Linked DNA regions of Alkalilimnicola ehrlichii MLHE-1. The protein of the gene in region 1 binds, or shares a complex with, the protein of each later gene. Links are inferred from orthologs where the notes say so. Each region holds a gene or a part of one and is shown on either strand. Other genes may lie near its edges. The genes, in order: uvrD and uvrB.

Region 1 (9,458 bases):
CTCGGCGGCGGTGGCGCTGTGGATGTCCGCACCCTCGGCGAACGCTTGGCGCAGCCCCTCATCCCCCGACAGGTGGGCCATGATCCGCAGCTCCACCTGGGAGTAGTCCGCCGCCAGCAGCTTGCAGCCGGGCTCGGCGACGAAGGCCTTGCGGATGCGCCGGCCCTCGGCGGTACGCACCGGGATGTTCTGCAGGTTGGGATCGGAGCTGGACAGCCGCCCGGTGGCGGCCACCGCCTGATGATAGCTGGTGTGCACCCGGCCGGTCTTCGGGTGGATCAGCCGCGGCAGCTTGTCGGTGTAGGTGGTCTTCAGCTTGGCCAGACTGCGGTAAGCCAGGATCAACCGCGGCAGCTCGTAACCGCGTGCCGCCAGCTCCTCGAGCACCGACTCGGCGGTGGAGGGCGCCCCCTTGGGGGTCTTCTGCAGCACCGGCAGGCCCATGCGTTCGAACAGGATCTCCTGAATCTGCTTGGGGCTGGAGAGGTTGAAGGGTCCTTCCGCCTCCTCGTGGGCGCGTTGTTCCAACGCGGCCATGCCCTCGGCCAGTTCCGTACTCTGCTGCTCCAGCAGTGCTCGGTCCACCTTCACCCCGTGACGCTCCATGCGCGAGAGCACCGGCAGCAACGGCATTTCGATAGCGTGGAACACCTGCACCAGCCGTCCCTCGGCCTCGAGCCTCGGATAGAGCGTCTGGTGCAGACGCAGGGTGATATCGGCATCCTCCCCGGCATAGCGTGTGGCGGTCTCCACCGCCACCTGGGCGAAGGGGATCTGCTTGGCGCCCTTACCGCAGACATCCTCGTATTTCACGGTGGCACGGCCCAGGTACTTGAGGGCCAGGGAGTCCATATCGTGACGGCTGGCGGTGGAGTCCAGCACGTAGGACTCGAGCATGGTGTCGTAGGCCACACCCTCCAGGTGGATGTCGTAGCGGGCCAGCACGCTCATGTCGTACTTGAGGTTCTGCCCGACCTTGGCGCGGTCCGGGTCCTCGAGCAGCGGCTTGAGCGCGGCCAGCACCCGGTCGCGGTCGAGTTGCGTCGGGGTATCGGGGCCTTCATGGGCCAGCGGGACGTAGGCGGCCTCACCCGCCCCCACCGCCAGCGCCACCCCGACGATCTCGGCATCCATGTAGTTGAGGCTGCTGGTCTCCAGGTCGAAGGCGAACAGCTCGGCTGACTCCAGCCGGCGCAACCAGTCGTCGAAGGCATCCGCGTCGTCCACGGTGTGGTAGCGGGCGTCGTCACCCTCGCCGGCGCCACCGGCCGCGCCCGGCCCGGCCGGGGCCACCTCGCCGCCGCTGTCGCCGTCACCATTCAGCAGCTCGCGGAGCAGCCGGCGGAACTCATACCGCTGGTAGTACTCGCGCAGTCGCTCCACGTCCGATTCGCCGGGTTTCAGGTCCTCCGGGCGCTGGTCCAGGTCCAGGTCGCAGCGGATGGTGGCCAGGTCCTCGCTCAACGCCAGCTCGTCCAGGTGCGCGCGCAGGCTCTCCCCCACCTTGCCCTTGACCTCATCGGCGCGGGCCTTGAGGGCGTCCAGCGAGCCGAACTGATTGAGCCACTTGGCAGCGGTCTTGGGGCCGACGCGGGGGACACCGGGGATGTTGTCGGAGCTGTCCCCGACCAGGGCCAGGTAGTCGATGATCCGCTCCGGCGGCACGCCGAACTTCTCCTTCACCCCGGCCTCGTCCAGGCGGGTGTCGTTCATGGTATTGAGCAGGGTGACCTGCTCGTCCACCAGCTGGGCCATGTCCTTATCGCCGGTGGAGATGACCACCGGCTGACCGGCCTCAGCGGCCTGCCGGGCGAGGGTGCCGATGACGTCGTCGGCCTCCACGCCGGGCACCTCCAGCAGCGGCAGGCCCATGGCGCGGATAATGTCCTTCAGCGGCTGGATCTGGGCGCGCAACTCGTCCGGCATTGGCGGGCGGTGGGCCTTGTACTGATCGAACAGCTCGTCACGGAAGGTGCGCCCGGGGGCGTCGAAGACCACCGCGATCCGCTCCGGCCGGTAGTCGTCGAGCAGCTTGCGGACCATGTTGAGCACGCCGTACATGGCGCCGGTGGGTTCACCGTCTTTGTTGGTGAGCGGCGGCATGGCGTGGAAGGCCCGATAGAGGTAGCTGGAGCCGTCCACCAGAATCAGGGGCTTGCGGGCGTCAGACATTAAGGTCTCCTGGCGAGTCAATCGGCACATTTCCGGGTCAGCGGGGTGTGGACGCGGGGGTGGGTGTTCCCGGGGGCCTTCGAGCGCGCACCCCTTCGGGGTGCCCGGGAACACCCACCCCCGCGTCCACACCCCGCTGACCCTGCCGTTGCCGGCAATGCTACCACCTCCCGGCCCGAATGGTGGCGGCATCCCACAGCGGGTCGCCACTGCGGTTATGATAGGGGGACACGCACCCGGCGCGGAGCAGCCATGGACCAACACGAGCTCTTCGGTAACGGCAGCCTCAACCCGCTCAACGACTCCCTCATGAGCCGCGAGTCCTGGAAGATCTTCCAGATCATGGCGGAATTCGTCGAGGGCTTTGAGCGGCTGTCCCAGATCAAACCCTCGGTGAGCGTCTTCGGCTCCGCCCGTACGGCGCCGGATCACCCCTATTACAAGCTGGCCGAGGACCTCTCCCGGGCACTCTCCGACGCCGGCTTCTCGGTGGTCAGCGGTGGCGGGCCGGGCATCATGGAGGCCGCCAACAAGGGCGCCCATGGGGGCAAGTCGCCCAGCATCGGGCTGAACATCCAGCTCCCCCACGAGCAGTCGGGCAACCCCTACCAGGACATCAGCCTCAACTTCCGGCACTTCTTCAGCCGCAAGGTGATGTTCGTCAAGTACGCCTCCGCCTACGTGGTCCTGCCCGGCGGATTCGGCACCCTGGACGAACTGGCCGAGATCCTCACCCTGGTGCAGACGGGGAAGACACGCCGCATCCCTATCATTCTGGTGTACAAACCCTACTGGCAGGGCCTGGTGGACTGGTTCCGCGACACCCTGGTGGCCGAGGGCGCCATCAACGCCGAGGACATGGACCTCTTCCAGGTGCTCGACGAGCCCACTGAGGTGGTGGACGCCATCTTCGCCCACTATGAGGACCGCGGTTTCGAACCCTCCCGCCGGGAGCGCGAGATGCTGCTGGACCTCTGACCATCCCGCCGGCATACGGCCGGGACACCCTGCCGGCACGAGGCCCGCAGCCCCATTCAGGACACACCGCGAGGAGCAGGACATGAACGCAGCCGCTATCCGCCCACGTCAGCGCCCGCCCACCCACCTCTTGCTTGCGCTGGGCCTGGGCACCGCCCTCGCCCTGGCAGGCCCCGTCAGTGGGGAGGAGGAGGGCCCGATTGTCACACCGCCGCCGGCGCCGGAGGAGCTCACCGAGGGCGAGCCGATCGAGCCCACGGTCCGCATCATCCGCCGGGAGTGGGCCACCATTGAGGAGTTCTCGATCCAGGGTCAGATCTACGCCGTGCGGATCACGCCGGTGGTGGGCCCCCCCTACTACCTGATCGACACCGACGGCGACGGGGTGCTCAACCACCGGGCGGAGTACGACCCGCTGCGCGAGCCCAAGATCCACCGCTGGGAACTGCTGCGCTGGTAGGCTGGCCGGCGGTGCTCAGCCCACCAGCCTGAGGTTGGCGTAGGCAGCCACCAGCCACTTGGCCCCCGCCCGCGCGAACTGCACCTGGATCCGCGCCGAGGGCCCCTGCCCCTCGAGCCGCAACACCACCCCCTCGCCGAAACGGTCGTGGCGGACCCGGCTGCCGAGGGTGATCCCATCCACCGGCTCCGACTGCATGGCCGCGGCGGTGGCGCCGGGACGGGTCACCTTCATCCGCGCCCGCACCTCCTCGATATAATCGGCCGGGATCTCCTGGATAAAGCGGGACGGCATGCCGTAGTTGTCCATCCCGTGCAGCCGCCGCTTTTCGGCGTAGGCCAGGTACAGGCGCTCGCGGGCACGGGTGATCCCCACGTAGGCGAGCCGTCGCTCCTCCTCCATGCGCCCGGGCTCCTCGGTGGACATCCGGTGCGGGAACAGCCCCTCTTCCAGCCCGACCAGAAAGACCACCGGGAACTCCAGGCCCTTGGCCGAGTGCAGGGTCATCAACTGCACGCAGGGCTGCCCCTCCTCCCCCTGGGCCTCGCCCGCCTCCAGCGCCGCGTGGGTGAGAAAGGCGGTGAGGGGGGTCAGCCCCTCGTCGCGCTCGTATTGTTGCTCGAAGTTGCGCGCCGCGGTCACCAGTTCGTCCAGGTTCTCCCGCCGGGCCTCGCCGCGGTCACTGCCGTCCGCCTCGGCGTCCCTGCGCAGCCCGCTGGCAACAATCACCCGATCCATCTGCTCGTGCAACGGCAGAGTCGCCGTCTCCTCCTCCAGCCGGTCCAGCAGCTGCAGGAAGCCCTGCACCGCATTGCCGGCGCGGGCACTGATGCCACCGGCCCGGATGATCCGGACGGCCGATTCCCACAGGCTCGCGTCGGCCGCCCGGGCCCCCTCGCGGATCTGATCCAGCGTGCGGTTGCCAATGCCCCGCCGGGGGGTATTGATCACCCGCTCGAAGGCGGCGTCATCGTGGCGGTTCATCAGCAGGCGCAGATAGGCCAGGGCATCGCGAATCTCGGCCCGGTCGAAGAAGCGCTGGCCGCCGTACACCCGGTAGGGCAGGCCGCGGGCCAGGAGGCTCTCCTCGAAGGCGCGGGACTGGGCGTTGGAGCGGTAGAGGATGGCGAAATCGTCACGGGCATAGCCCTCATCGAGCAGGGCGGCGATGCGGTCGACCACGTAACGGGCCTCGTCGGTCTCGTTGAAGGCGGCGTAAAGCTGGATCGGGTCACCCCGGCTGCCCTCGGTCCATAGGTTCTTGCCCATGCGCCCGCCGTTATGGCTGATCAGCGCGTTGGCGGCGTTGAGGATGGTCTCCGTGGAGCGGTAGTTCTGCTCCAGCCGGGTGATGCTCACCTCGCCGAACTCGCGGGCGTAGCGGTGGATGTTTTCCACCCGGGCCCCGCGCCAACCGTAGATGGACTGATCGTCATCGCCGACCACGAAGACATCGCTGTCCTCCCCGGCCAACTGCTGCAGCCAACGGTACTGCAACTGGTTGGTGTCCTGGAACTCGTCCACCAGCAGATGGCGGAAGCGGGCGCGGTAGTGGGCCAGCAGGTCGGGCCGGTCGCGGAGCAGCTCGAAGCTGCGCAACAGCAGCTCCGCGAAGTCCACCAGGCCGGAGCGACGGCAGGTCTGCTCGTAGGTCTGGTAGACCTGCCAGACGGCAAAGCGGAACGGTTCCCCGGCGTCCGCCTGGATGTCGGCGGGCCGCAGCCCCTCCTCCTTCCAGCCATTGAGCACGCCGCGCACCTGCCGGGGCGGATAGCGCTTCTCGTCGAGCTCCATGCCGCGCATCACCCGCTTGATCAGCCGGAGCTGGTCGTCGCTGTCGAGGATCTGGAAGGTCTCCGGTAGCCCGGCATCCGCTGCGTGCATGCGCAGCAGCCGGTGCGACAGGCCGTGGAAGGTGCCCACCCACATGCCGGCGGTGCGGATGCCGAGCAGCTCACCGATGCGGTGGCGCATCTCGGCGGCGGCCTTGTTGGTGAAGGTCACCGCCATGATGCCGAAGGGGGAGGCGCCCTCCACCCGCACCAGCCACGCCGCCCGGCGGGTGAGCACCCGGGTCTTGCCGCTGCCCGCACCGGCCAGCACCAGGGAACGGCCGAGCGCGGCGCAGACCGCCTCGCGCTGGGCGTCGTTGAGATCGGCTATCAGGTCGGAGACGTCGGCTTCGGCTTCCATGGTTTCGGTCCGGTACAGAGGGTATAGAGTCGGCGGATGGGGGCGTTGCGGTGGGTCGGTGCCGGGGGGCGTGGTCCCGTCGGGCCTCCGATGGCGCACCCCTTCGGGGTGCCCTGCGCTACTCGGGAAAAATCGGCGCGCGTGAACTCGCTTCGCTCGAACAAGCACGCGCTTCATCCGATTTTTCCCTGCGTTGCTCGGTGCGCCAAAGTCGGCCCGACGGGACCACGCCCCCCGGCACCGACCCACCGCAACGCCGCTCACGGGCGATCAGGGGCCTGCTAACCGGCGGCCGCAGGCTCGATGGGGCGGGCCTGCTCCTGCACCACCCGGAGGTCACGGATGGCCGCCGCCACTGCCTCCAGGGTGCTGGCGCGGGCGGCCCCCTTGCGCCAGTAAAGCCCGATGGTACGGGTAGGGACCGGCGGGGAAAAGGGCAGCAGCTTGACCGCCGACTGGTTGGGGATCTCGCAACCGGCCTGTCCGGCCAGACGCGGGAGCAGGGTCATTCCCACGCCGGCCGCCACCATCTGGCGCAGGGTCTCCAGGCTGGTGGCCCGGAAACAGCTGGTGCCGCCGGCATCGCCGGCCAACTGGCAGACCTCCAACGCCTGATCGCGCAGGCAGTGCCCCTCCTCCAGCAGCAGCAGCTCATCCTCCGGCAGGGCCTCCGGACGCGGTGCACGCTTCGCCTCGGCCAGGGCATGATCGGCAGGCAGGGCCAGCACGAAGGGCTCTTCGAAGACCGCCACCGAGGCCAGGTCATCGCCCGCCACCGGCATGGCCATCAGCGCCCCGTCCAGCTCCCCCTTGCGCAGCCGCTCCACCAGCAGGGCGGTGCGCTCCTCGTAGAGCAGCATGCGCAAGCGCGGCCAGGCCTCAGTGGCGGTGGCCACCAAGTGGGGCAACAGATAGGGGGCGAGGGTGGGGATGGCCCCGAGGCGCAGCTCCCCGGTCATGGGCTCGGCGGCCGCCCGACAGAGTTCGACGATGTCGTCCACTTGGTTGAGGACCGCCCGGGCCCGTGCCACCACCTCCTCGCCGGTGGGGGTGAGCAGGACCTGGCGGGTACCGCGCTCCACCAATTGCACCCCCAGGTACTCCTCCAGCTTCTTGACCTGGGCGCTGAGGGTGGGCTGGCTGACAAAACAGGCCTTGGCGGCGCGGCCAAAGTGGCGCTGGTCGCCCACGGCGACCAGATAACGCAAGTCCCTGAGGTTCAATGCTATTCCACCGTAACCGATTTGGCGAGGTTACGGGGTTGATCGACATCAGTGCCCCGCAACACCGCCACATGATACGCCAGGAGCTGAAGGGGGACGGTAAAGACCACCGGCGCGATCAGCGGATGGCAGTGGGGCACCGCCAGGACGCGGGTGTCGTCGTCCTCCGCGTAGCGCACGTCGCTGTCGGCAAACACCATCAAGGTCCCGCCGCGGGCGCGTACCTCCTGCAGATTGGACTTCAGTTTCTCCACCAGGTCGTCGCGGGGGGCGATGGCCACCACCGGCATCTCGGCGTCCACCAGGGCCAGCGGGCCATGCTTCAGCTCCCCCGCCGGGTAGGCCTCGGCGTGGATGTAGGAGATCTCCTTGAGCTTGAGCGCACCCTCGAGCGCCACCGGGTAGTGTAGCCCCCGCCCCAGAAACAGCGCGTGCTGGCGCTCTACCAACAGCTCGGCCAGGCGGGCAACGGGGCCGTCCAGCTCCAGGGCCTGCTCCAGGGCACTGGGGAGGCTGCGCAGGGCGTTGACCATATCGGCAGCATCGTCGGCGTTCAGTTGTTGATGGCGACCGAGGGCGATCACCAGCAGGAGCAGGGCCACCAACTGGGTGGTAAAGGCCTTGGTGGACGCCACCCCGATCTCCGGGCCGGCGCGGGTCATCAGCACCAGGTCGGACTCCCGGACCAGCGAGCTCTCCGGCACGTTACAGATGGCCATGGTCGCCAGGTAGCCAAGGGTGCGCGCCTCGCGCAGGGCGGCCAGGGTATCGGCGGTCTCCCCCGACTGGGAGATGGCGACGAAGAGTGTCCCCGGCGCCACCACATGGCGGCGGTAGCGGTACTCACTGGCCACCTCCACGTCACAGGGCAGTCCGGCGTGCTCCTCGAACCAGTAACGGGCCACCAGCCCCGCATGGTAGCTGGTGCCGCAGGCGATAATCTGAACCCGCTGCACCTGCGGGAAGAGCGTCGCGGCCCGCGGGCCAAAGCTGGCCTCCAACACCTCATGGTCGGCCAACCGCCCTTCCAGGGTTTCCGCCACCACCGCCGGCTGCTGGTGGATCTCTTTCAACATGAAGTGGCGGTAACCCCCGCGCTCGGCGGCATCGGCGCTGAGTTCCGATTGCCGCACCGGGCGGTCCACCACACGGCGGTGCTCATCGTAGATGACGAGGCTGTCGCGGCGCAGGTCGGCGACATCGCCCTCTTCCAGGAAGATGAACTGGCGCGTTACCGGCAGCAGGGCCTGGACATCGGAGGCGATGAAGTGCTCGCCGATCCCGATCCCGATCACCAGCGGGCTACCGCGACGCGCCGCGACCAGACGGCCGGGTTCGTCCCGGCAGATCACGCCCAGGGCGTAGGCGCCATCGAGCAGCGAAAGGGTGTCGAACACCGCTGCCAGGAGATCGCCCCGGGCGCCGATCTGCTGGTCGATCTGCTTCACCACCACCTCGGTATCGGTCTCCGATTCGAACCGGTGGCCGGCCTGTTCCAGCGCCTGACGCAAGGGCTCGTGGTTCTCGATAATGCCGTTATGCACCAGGGCTAGGCGCTCGCCGGACATGTGGGGGTGGGCATTGCGATCCGACGGCGCGCCGTGGGTGGCCCAACGGGTGTGGGCCAGCCCGGTGGGACCGGCCAGCGGGCGCTCGGCCAGCCGTTCGGCGAGGCTCGCCACCTTGCCCAGGGCCCGCTCCCGCTCGATATAGCCCTCCCGGTCCTGGACCGCCAGGCCGGCGGAGTCGTAGCCCCGGTACTCCAGGCGTCTCAGCCCCTCCAGCAGGATGGGGGCCACATCACGTTGGGCGACAGCGCCGACAATGCCACACATGGTGATCTCCGGTACGGACAGCTAACAGGGCGTTCACAACGGGGCGGGGCCGTGGAACCGGCGCCCGGAGCGCTCCGGGCGCCGGTTCCGGGCGGACCGGGACAGGGCCCGGGCTCAGCGCGTCCAGAGCGGTGCGTTGCCCGGAACCACCAGCACGGAACTGGCGACGTTACGGCAAATCTCCTGGGCCGTATCACCCAGCATGAGCTCTTTGTGGGGGGCGTTGCCGCGCTTGCCGATCACCACCAGGCTGGCATGCTCCTCGCGGGCAACGCGGCTGATGACCCGGGCGGGGTCACCCTCTTCGGTCCGCACCGCCACGTCCGCGCCCTTGGCCCGAGCCTGGTCGGCCAACGACCGGAGACGATCGGCGGCGTCCGCCGGCGCCTCCTCCTCGCTGACCTGAAGCAGGGTGAGCTTGCGGTTGCCGGGACCACCGGCCAGCTCCAGGGCGTGGGTCTCCGCCCCTTCGGCGCGCTTGGAGCCGTCGGTGGCCAACAGGATATGGGAGAACAGGTCGCTGATCGGGGTGTCGTCCTTTGGATCCAGGCGCTCGATAAGCGTCGGGATGGAGGTGCGGCGGACCAGCTCCAGCAC
Region 2 (9,418 bases), 2.0 Mb from region 1 along the record:
GATGCCGCTGGACGGGTGCATGAGCCGATTGGCCAGTTCCCCGTCGGTGGTGAATAACAGCAGGCCCTGGCTGTTCAGGTCCAGCCGGCCCACCACCACCCAACGGCCATCCGCCTCGGGCAGGTTCTCAAAGACCGTGGGCCGCCCCTCGGGGTCGTCACGGGTGCAGACCTGCCCCTCCGGCTTGTAGTAGAGCAGCACCCGGCGCTCCGGCTGGAGCTTGCGCCGGGCCACCGGCCGGCCGTCCACCTGCAGCCGGTCCTCGGCGGTGACCCGGTCGCCCAGTTGGGCAACGTGGCCGTTGACCTTGACCCGCCCCTCGGCGATCCAGGCCTCCATCTGCCGGCGGGAGCCGACCCCGGCGCGGGCCAGCACCTTCTGCAGTTTTTCGGTGTTTGCTTGTTCAGACATGGCGGTATTATCGCCCGGCATGGCCGGGCGCCCAAAGGGTGAATGGCCCGGAGGCCGATGGGGTGTAGGCCGCGCTCAGGCGCTGGCCACGTCGGGTCGGCCCAGGGCGTAGCGCTCCAGGCGCTTGATCTCGTCGCGTAGCTGGGCGGCCTCTTCAAACTCCAGGTTGCGGGCGTGCTCGCGCATCTGTTTCTCCAGCTGCTTGATGCGCTTGACCGCCTCGGCCGGGGTGTAACGGCCGTACTTGGCGGCCTCTTCCGCCACCTTGTCGATACGGCCCCGCGGCGCGCCCGGTATCGGGGCGCCGCCCCGCTCCATGATATCGGCCACGTCCTTGCGCACCCCCTTCGGGGTGATGCCATGGGCCTCGTTGTGGGCCTGCTGCTTGGCGCGGCGCCGCTCGGTCTCGTCAATGGCCCGGCGCATGGAGTTGGTGATCTCATCACCGTAAAGGATGGCCTTGCCGCCAAGGTTACGCGCCGCCCGGCCGATGGTCTGAATCAGCGAGCGCTCGGAACGCAGGAACCCCTCCTTGTCCGCATCCAAAATGGCCACCAGCGACACCTCGGGGATGTCCAGGCCCTCGCGCAGCAGGTTGATGCCCACCAGCACGTCAAACTCGCCCAGGCGTAGATCGCGGATGATCTCGGTGCGCTCCACGGTGTCCACATCGGAGTGCAGGTAGCGCACCCGCACGCCGTTCTCGTGCAGGTATTCGGTCAGGTCCTCGGCCATGCGCTTGGTCAGGGTGGTGACCAGCACCCTCTCGTCGCGTCGGGCGCGCTCGGTGATCTCGCCGTAGACGTCGTCCACCTGGCTGAGCGCCGGGCGCACCTCCACTTCCGGATCGAGCAGGCCGGTGGGGCGCACCACCTGCTCCACCACCCGCTGGCTGTGCTCATGCTCCCAGGGGCCGGGGGTGGCGGAGACCAGCACGCACTGGGGTGCCAGGCGCAACCACTCCTCGAATTTCAGCGGCCGGTTGTCCAGGGCCGAGGGCAGGCGGAAGCCGTAGTCCACCAGGGTCTGCTTGCGGCTGCGGTCGCCTTTGTACATGCCGCCCAACTGCGGAATGGTGACGTGGGATTCGTCGATGAAGACCACGGCGTCCTCAGGCACGTAGTCGAACAGGGTGGGCGGCGGCTCACCGGGGGCGCGGCCGGAGAGGTGCCGGGAGTAGTTCTCGATGCCGTTGCAGTAGCCCAGCTCGTGCATCATCTCCAGATCGAACAAGGTGCGCTGCTCCAAGCGCTGGGCCTCCACCAGTTTGTCGGCGGCGCGCAGCTCCGCCAGCCGGTCGCGCAGTTCCTCCTTAATGGCGTCGATGGCGCGCAGCACCTGGCCGCGGGGGGTGACGTAGTGGGTCTTGGGGTAGATGGTCAGGCGCGGCACGCGGCGCAGCACTTCGCCGGTGAGGGGGTCGAAGTGCGACAGCTCTTCGATCTCGTCGTCGAACAGTTCCACCCGCACGGCCTCGTCCTCGGCGTCGGCCGGGAAGATGTCGATGACCTCGCCCCGGGCGCGGTAGGTGCCGCGGGTGAAGTCCATGTCGTTGCGGGTGTATTGCATTTCGGCCAGGCGGCGCAGGATCTGGCGCTGGTCGATGGTCTCGCCGCGCACCAGGTGCAGCAGCATGGCCATGTAGGACTGGGGGTCGCCCAGGCCGTAGATGGAGGAGACGGAGGCGACGATGATGGTGTCCTGCCGTTCCAGGATGGCCTTGGTGGCGGACAGGCGCATCTGTTCGATGTGTTCGTTCACCGAGGCGTCCTTCTCGATGAAGGTGTCGGAGGCCGGGACGTAGGCCTCGGGTTGGTAGTAGTCGTAGTAGGAGACGAAGTACTCGACGCGGTTCTTGGGGAAGAACTCGCGCATCTCGCCGTAGAGTTGGGCGGCGAGGGTCTTGTTGGGGGCCAGGACCATGGCAGGCCGCTGCACGGCCTGGATGACGTTGGCCATGGTGAAGGTTTTGCCGGAGCCGGTGACGCCGAGCAGGGTCTGGTGGCGTTCGCCGGCGTTGAGGCCCTCGACCAGCGAGGCGATGGCCGTGGGCTGGTCGCCGGCGGGTTGGAAGCGGCTTTGGAGCTGGAACCTGGCGGTCATAATCGTCAGCACTGCCTGTGTGGCCTGGGGCTTCGTTCAGGGCGACTTGGGGTGTCGGGCGGGGGTGATGTCCTTCAGGGCTCCACTTGCGCACCCCTTCGGGGTTCCCTGCGCTACTCACAAAAAGTCGGCGGCGCGAACTCGCTTCGCTCGGACAGGCGCGCCTTTTCTCCGACTTTTTGCTGCGTTGCTCGGTGCGCAAAGTCGCCCTGAAGGACACCACCCCCGCCCGACACCCCAAGTCGCTACGACAGATTCTACCGTGTTCTCCTGTTCGGGCTCTGACCCCCGATGAGCCTCGTTGTTCAGGCGACAAACCTCCCGCATTGACGGTTACCCCGCCATCGATGTGCACGATCGGGCGCGAGCGGTTAGAATTACGCGGCTAAGACTCAGCGAGAAACGGAGGCAACTTTGGATATCAAACTGGCGAATCGGGTTCAACGTGTGAAGCCCTCTCCCACTCTGGCGGTGACCGCCAAGGCGGCGGAACTGCGCGCCGCGGGCAAGGACATCATCGGCCTGGGGGCCGGCGAGCCTGATTTCGACACGCCTGAGCATATCAGAGACGCAGCCATAACGGCGATCAACGAGGGTGAGACCCGCTACACCCCCGTCGACGGCACTCCGGCGCTGAAGAAGGCCGTGATCAATAAGTTCAAGCGCGAGAACGGCCTGGACTACGATGGCAAGCAGGTGCTGGTCTCCTCCGGCGCCAAGCACTCGCTGTACAACCTGATGTGCGCCCTGCTCAACGAGGGCGACGAGGTGATCATCCCGGCGCCCTACTGGGTGTCCTACCCGGACATGGCCAAGCTGGCCGACGCCGAGCCGGTGATCATCGAGGCCGGTCAGGAGCAGGGGTTCAAGATCACCCCCGAGCAGCTGGAGGGCGCGATCACTGACCGCACCCGGCTGTTCGTGATCAACAGTCCGTCCAATCCCACCGGTTCCGCCTACAGCAAGGCCGAGCTGGCCGCGCTGGGCGAGGTGTTGAAGAAGCATCCGCAGATCGTGGTGGTCACCGACGATATCTACGAGCACATCCTGTTCGAGGGTGAGTTCGTCAACATCGTCAACGCCTGCCCGGAGCTGAAGGACCGCACCGTGGTGGTCAACGGGGTGTCCAAGGCCTACGCCATGACCGGCTGGCGGGTCGGTTATGCCGCGGGCCCCGAGGCGCTGATCGGCGCCATGAAGAAGATCCAGTCCCAATCGACCTCCAACCCGGCCTCGGTCTCCCAGGCCGCGTCGGTGGCGGCGCTGGACGGTGATCAGGGCTGCATCCCGCCCATGCTGGAGCAATTTAAGAAGCGCCACGACTTCGTGGTGGACGCCCTGAACAAGATCGACGGCGTCGAGTGCCGCCCCTGCGAGGGCACCTTCTACTGCTTCCCCAATATGCAGGGTGCCATCGACAAGCTGGACGGCGTCGGCAATGACGTGGAACTGGCCGGGTTCCTGCTGGAGCAGGGTGTGGCCCTGGTGCCCGGCTCCGCTTTCGGTCTCGAGGGCTATGCCCGGATCTCCTTCGCCACCAGCATGGAGAACCTGGAGAAGGCCATGGAGCGGATCGCCAAGGCGCTGGGCTGAGGCGGTCGGGCTTCCGACAAGCGCCCATGGCCAGGGCGCAGTGCCGGCTTTCGGCCGGTGCGGTTCAGCGAAAGGCCCCGGTGCGCGTCACCGGGGCCTTTTTGCTTCCCAACCCGGGCCCAACCCCGGCGGCCGTGCCCCCGTCTATTGGACCCCATCAAGGCCTGATCCGGCTGCTCTGCATTGCTTATCGGCCCGGGGCGGTTCATCTTTCTGGGTAGCCGTGTGGTCCTGACGCCAACCGGCCGATGTTTTCCGGCAAGGGGGAGAGAGTTATGCGACGCAAACCGGCCACTGCGTTATCCACCATCGACCTGCGCCGCCGGCGATTGCTCCAGACGCTGGGCATCGGCGGGGCCGCTGCCGGGCTCGGCGGGCTCCCCTGGCTGACCGCACCCGGCGCCCTGGCCGGCGAACCCCGCCACGGGGGGACCCTGCGAGTGGCCCTGCCCCAGGCCGCCACCATCAATCCGCTGCGCATGAGCGCCGGCGGTGCCATCGCCGTGGTGCAGCAGGTGGCCGAATACCTGGTGCGCGTGGACGAGCACCTGAACCTGCAGCCGGCCCTGGCCACGGACTGGGAGACGCCCGACGAGGGGCGGACCTGGGTGTTCCGCCTGCGCGAGGGGGTGAAGTTCAACGACGGCCGGCCGCTGGAGGCCGACGACGTGGTGGCCAGCTTCCGGCGCCTGGTGGATCCGGACGTCGCCAGTGTGGCCCGCTCACAGTTGGACTTTCTGCCGCCCGAGGGCATCAGCGCCGACGACCGGCACACCGTCCGCTTCGAGTTATCGCGGCCCATCGGCGCGTTCCCCTACTACACCCAGATCTACAACGCCGTGATCCTTCCCCGCGACCACGACGGCGATCTCGCCAGTAACCCCGTCGGCACCGGGCCCTTCCTACTGACCCACTACCAGGCCCGCGAAGAGGCCGTGCTGGAGCGCAACCCCGACTATTGGGACGCGCCACGGCCCTACCTGGACCGGGTGCGCATGGCGATGTACGACGGTGATCAGCCCCAGGTGCTGGCCCTGCGCGGCAACGCCGCCGACATGATGCTGTTCGCCAGCTATATGAACGCCCGCCCGCTGCTGGACAACGAGGAGATCAACCTGCTCAGCGCCCGCAGCACCCAGCACCGCCAACTGGCCATGCGCTGCGACCAGCCCCCTTTCGAGGACGTCCGCCTCCGCCGCGCCGTGGCCCTGGCCCTGGGCCGGGAGTCCATGGTGAACAACCTCATTGGCGGCTACGGCGAACCGGGCAACGACCACCCGGTGGCGCCCCTCTACCCGGACGCGGCCGATATCGACCTGGCCCGGCGCGAGCCCGACCTGGAACGGGCGCAGGCGCTGCTGGCCGAGGCCGGCGTGCCCAATGGCTTCCAGATCGACCTCCACATCGGTCGCCTGGCCGAACTGCCGCAGTACGGCGTCCTGGTCGAACGCATGCTGAACCCGATCGGGATCCGCGTGAACCTGCGGGTGGAACCACTGAACACCTACTACGAACACTGGACCAAGGTGAACTTCGGCCTCACCGACTGGGTGGGCCGGGCGGTTCCGGAGCAGATCCTGGCGGCGGCCTTCCGGGGGGGCGCCGACTGGAACGCCCCCCATTGGCGCGATGATGAGTTCGACGCCGCCCTTAGCGAGCTGGAGGCGGCCACCGATCCGGCGCGCCGCCGGCAGCTCACGGCCACCCTGGCCGGGAAGCTGCACGAGGAGGTGCCGGCGGCCATCACTTACTTCACCCAGGCCCTGCGCCCGGTGCGTCGGCGGGTGCAGGGTCTCCGCGCGGACAATGCCAACTACCTGGACCTGACCCGGGCCTGGCTGGCCTAGGCGGCGAGGCACCTTCCAGCGTGCTGCGTTATACGCTTCGGCGCCTGTTGATGCTCGGGCTCACCCTGGTGGTGGCCTCGCTGCTGGTGTTCGCCCTGACCACTGTGCTGCCGGGCGACGTGGGCCGGATCATGCTCGGCCCCTTTGCCGACGAGGCGGCGGTGGCCCAGGTGAACCGCGAGCTGGGCCTGGACCAACCGGTGGTGCAGCGCTACCTGGACTGGGTCGGCGGCGTGCTGCGCGGCGACTGGGGGCACTCCTACACCCTGGAGGCCCCGGTGCTGCCGCTGGCGCTGGAGCGGCTGGGCCGCTCGCTGCTGCTCGCCGGCCTCGCCCTGGCGCTGCTCATCCCCACGGCCCTGGCGGCGGCGGTGGTCGCCGGCCGCCGTGCCGGCGGCTGGCTGGACCGCACCGGTTCGATCACCGCCCTGGTGCTCAGCGCCATGCCCGAGTTCGTCACCGGGGTGCTGCTGATCATGGTCTTCGGGGTGATGCTGGGCTGGCTGCCGGTCCAGGCCCTGCCGCCGGAGGGCAGCGGACTGCCGGAGACCCTGCGCCACCTGCTCATGCCGGCCCTGTCGCTGGCGCTGTTGCTCTTCGCCTATCTGTTCCGCATGGCGCGGGACGGCATGATCACCGAGTTGCGGGCGGACTACACGCGCACCGCCGTCCTCAAGGGCCTCCCGCCCGGGGTGGTCATCCGCCGGCACGTGTTGCGCAACGCCCTGCTGCCCACGGTCACGGTCATCGGCGCCCAGGTGGGCTGGCTGGTGGGTGGCCTGGTGGTGGTGGAGTCGCTGTTCCGCTATCCCGGCATCGGCGGCCTGATCCACGGCGCGGCCCTGGACAAGGACATCCCCCTGCTGGCCGGCTGCGCCCTGCTCATCACCCTGGTCTACGCGCTGGCCAACATGCTCGCCGATCTGGTCTATGCCGCGCTCAACCCCAAGGTCCGCCGCGGCATGGGGGGGCGCTGAAATGGGCCGTCTGCCGGCGACCTTCTGGGTGGGCCTGGCCATGGTCAGCGCCTGGGTGTTCAGCGCCCTGTTCGCCCCCTGGCTGGCCCCGGCCGACCCGCTGGACATCGCCTTTGACGCCATGGAGCAGCCGCCCTCGGCCCAGTACTGGTTCGGCACCGATAACTACGGCCGCGACATGTTCAGCCGCGTGCTGCACGGCGGACTGCACGTGTTGGCCATCGCCCCGGCGGCCACCGTCCTGGGCCTGGCGCTGGGCACCGCCATCGGGTTGCTGGCGGCCTACCTGGGCGGCTGGCGGGACGAGGGCCTGATGCGGTTGATGGACGCCATCATGGCCTTTCCCCTCATCGTACTGGCGCTGCTGGCACTGGCCGCCCTGGGGCCCTCCACCGTCAATGTCATCGTGGTGATCGGCCTGGTGTTCGCGCCGTTGATCGCCCGCACGGCGCGGGCCGCCGCCCTGGTGGAGGTGGAGCGGGAGTACGTGCAGGCGGCGCGGCTGCGGGGCGAGTCGGGGCTCTACATCCTGATCGGCGAGGTGTTGCCCAACATCCGCGGCCCACTGATGGTGGAAGCGGTTATCCGGGTGGGTTATGCGGTGTTCACCTCCGCCACCCTCGGCTTTCTGGGGATGGGGGTGCAGCCCCCGGCCCCGGACTGGGGGGTGATGATCAGCGAGAACCGCGCCCTACTTACCGAGGCCCCGTGGACGGTGCTGTTCCCCGCCGCCGCCATCGGCTTCGTGGTGGTCGGCTTCTCGCTCATGGCCGACGGACTCCAGGAGCGGGAGGGCTGATGCGCACACCGGCGCTGGAGATCGACGCCCTTACCCTGAGTTACCGCCGCCGGGGCCAGCGCCTGCCCGCCGTGCGCAACGTCTCGTTGAGCCTCGCCCCCGGGCGGACGCTGGGGATTGCCGGCGAGTCCGGCTGCGGCAAGTCCACCCTGGCCATGGCCGCGCTCGGCTACCTGCCGGGCAACGCCCGCATCGAGCAGGGCGAGGTCCGTATCGCCGGCCAGAGCCTGGCGCGGCTCTCCCCTGAAGCGCTGCGGCGGCTGCGTGGCCGCCAAGTGGCCGCGGTCTACCAGCAGCCGGCGGCGGCCCTGAATCCCGCCATTCCGGTGGGCGAACAGATCGCCGAGGTCTGCCGGCTGCACTTCGGCATGGGCCGGGCCGCGGCCCGTAATGCCACGGTCGAGATGCTGCGCAAGGTGCAGATCCCGGCCCCGCAGGCCTTGCTACACCGCTACCCGCACGAACTCTCCGGTGGCATGCAGCAGCGGGTGGTGATCGCCATGGCCCTGGCGCCCGACCCGGCGGTTCTGATCCTGGACGAACCCACCACCGCCCTGGACGCCACCGTGCAGGCGGAGATCCTCGCCCTGTTCGCGGAGCTGCGCCGGACGGTCAGTGCCGCCATGCTCTTCATCAGCCACGACCTGGCGGTACTGCGGCAGGTCTGCGACGAGTTGGCGGTCATGTATGCCGGCGAGGTGGTGGAACGGGGACCGGCGCAAGCGCTGCTGGAGCAGCCCATGCACCCCTATACCGCGGCCCTGCGCCGGTGCATCCCCAACCTGGACAGCGATAAGCGGCGCGGCGGGCTGGCCACCATTCCCGGCACCCCGCCGGAGCTGTCCGCGCTGCCCGGTGGCTGCGTATTCGCGCCCCGCTGTCCCATCGCCACCCCCCAGTGCACAGCGGCCCCGGTGCCGCTGGCCACGGTGGCGCCCAGTCAGCAGAGCCGGTGCCTGCTCCCGGACCTCGCCGGTCAGGCGGTCCGCCCGAGTCGCGCCGCGCCCCGGCCCGACGCCACGCCCGACGACGGCCGGCCCCCGGCCCTAAAGATCGAGGGCCTCAACGTCGATTACGGCCGGGTCCGGGTGCTGCGGGAGGTCTCACTAACCCTGGGCGGCGGGCAGACCCTGGCGCTAGTCGGTGAGTCCGGCAGCGGCAAGACCACCCTGGCCCGGGCCGTCACCGGGCTCAAGCCCGCCACGGCAGGTACCTTGGAGCTTCAGGGCAAGCCCCTGGCCGGCCGCCTCCGCCGCCGCAGCGGACGAACCCTACGCCGTCTGCAGATGGTGTTCCAGTCACCGGACGACACCCTCAACCCCAGCCACCGGCTCGCCAGCATGCTCCAGCGCGCGGCGCGCACCCTGGGTGGACTGCGCCGAAAACAGGCCCGCGAGCGGGCCCTTGCCCTGCTCGGCAGCGTGGCACTGAGCGGCGAGTTGGGCGCAAGGCGCCCGGGGCAGCTCTCCGGCGGCCAGCGGCAACGGGCCGCCATCGCCCGGGCCTTTGCCGGTGCCCCGGAGCTGGTGGTGCTGGACGAGCCCACCTCGGCCCTGGACGTTTCGGTTCAGGCCGCCATCCTAGAACTGCTCTTGCGCCTGCAGGCGGAGACCGGCGCGGCCTACCTGTTCATCTCCCACGACCTGGCGGTGGTGCGCTATCTGGCCGACCGGGTGGCGGTGATGTAC

Evidence for each region.
Region 2: the proteins of uvrD (region 1) and uvrB are in contact, whole or in part, in a crystal structure (PDB 7EGT), measured with the Thermus thermophilus proteins. The link is inferred for Alkalilimnicola ehrlichii MLHE-1 from one-to-one orthologs. Residues at the interface, in WP_096412145.1 of Thermus thermophilus: His654, Arg656, Phe657, Gln666, Asp668, Glu669, Lys680, Arg681, Leu682, Ser683, Lys685, Tyr686, Ala687; in WP_096411307.1 of Thermus thermophilus: Glu23, Leu25, Arg26, Asp27, Gly28, Glu29, Arg30, Phe31, Arg55, Glu326, Asp327, Phe328, Glu379, Ser382, Gln383, His398, Gly400, Arg401.

The regions. Positions count from the first base shown.
Region 1 is NC_008340.1:3,249,116-3,258,573, forward strand. What follows is about bases 3,215-6,179. They hold uvrD (DNA helicase II), read right to left. Parts: upstream 5,804-6,179; coding sequence 3,626-5,803; downstream 3,215-3,625. Other genes in these bases: MLG_RS14470 (DUF2782 domain-containing protein), read left to right, coding at 3,233-3,610; MLG_RS14480 (LysR substrate-binding domain-containing protein), read right to left, coding at 6,085-6,179. Outside these bases: polA (DNA polymerase I), read right to left, coding at 1-2,172; MLG_RS14465 (LOG family protein), read left to right, coding at 2,425-3,150; more of MLG_RS14480, read right to left, coding at 6,180-7,026; glmS (glutamine--fructose-6-phosphate transaminase (isomerizing)), read right to left, coding at 7,029-8,861; MLG_RS14490 (universal stress protein), read right to left, coding at 8,976-9,458. UniProt on the Escherichia coli protein: A helicase with DNA-dependent ATPase activity. Unwinds DNA duplexes with 3'-5' polarity. Translocates on single-stranded DNA with 3'-5' polarity. Initiates unwinding more efficiently from a nicked substrate than double-stranded DNA.
Region 2 is NC_008340.1:1,261,242-1,270,659, reverse strand. The notes cover bases 1-2,925. They hold uvrB (excinuclease ABC subunit UvrB), read right to left. Parts: upstream 2,515-2,925; coding sequence 487-2,514; downstream 1-486. Other genes in these bases: rluB (23S rRNA pseudouridine(2605) synthase RluB), read right to left, coding at 1-411. Also shown: MLG_RS05565 (pyridoxal phosphate-dependent aminotransferase), read left to right, coding at 2,929-4,107; MLG_RS05560 (ABC transporter substrate-binding protein), read left to right, coding at 4,383-5,954; MLG_RS05555 (ABC transporter permease), read left to right, coding at 5,975-6,931; MLG_RS05550 (ABC transporter permease), read left to right, coding at 6,933-7,730; MLG_RS05545 (dipeptide ABC transporter ATP-binding protein), read left to right, coding at 7,730-9,418. UniProt on the Escherichia coli protein: The UvrABC repair system catalyzes the recognition and processing of DNA lesions. A damage recognition complex composed of 2 UvrA and 2 UvrB subunits scans DNA for abnormalities.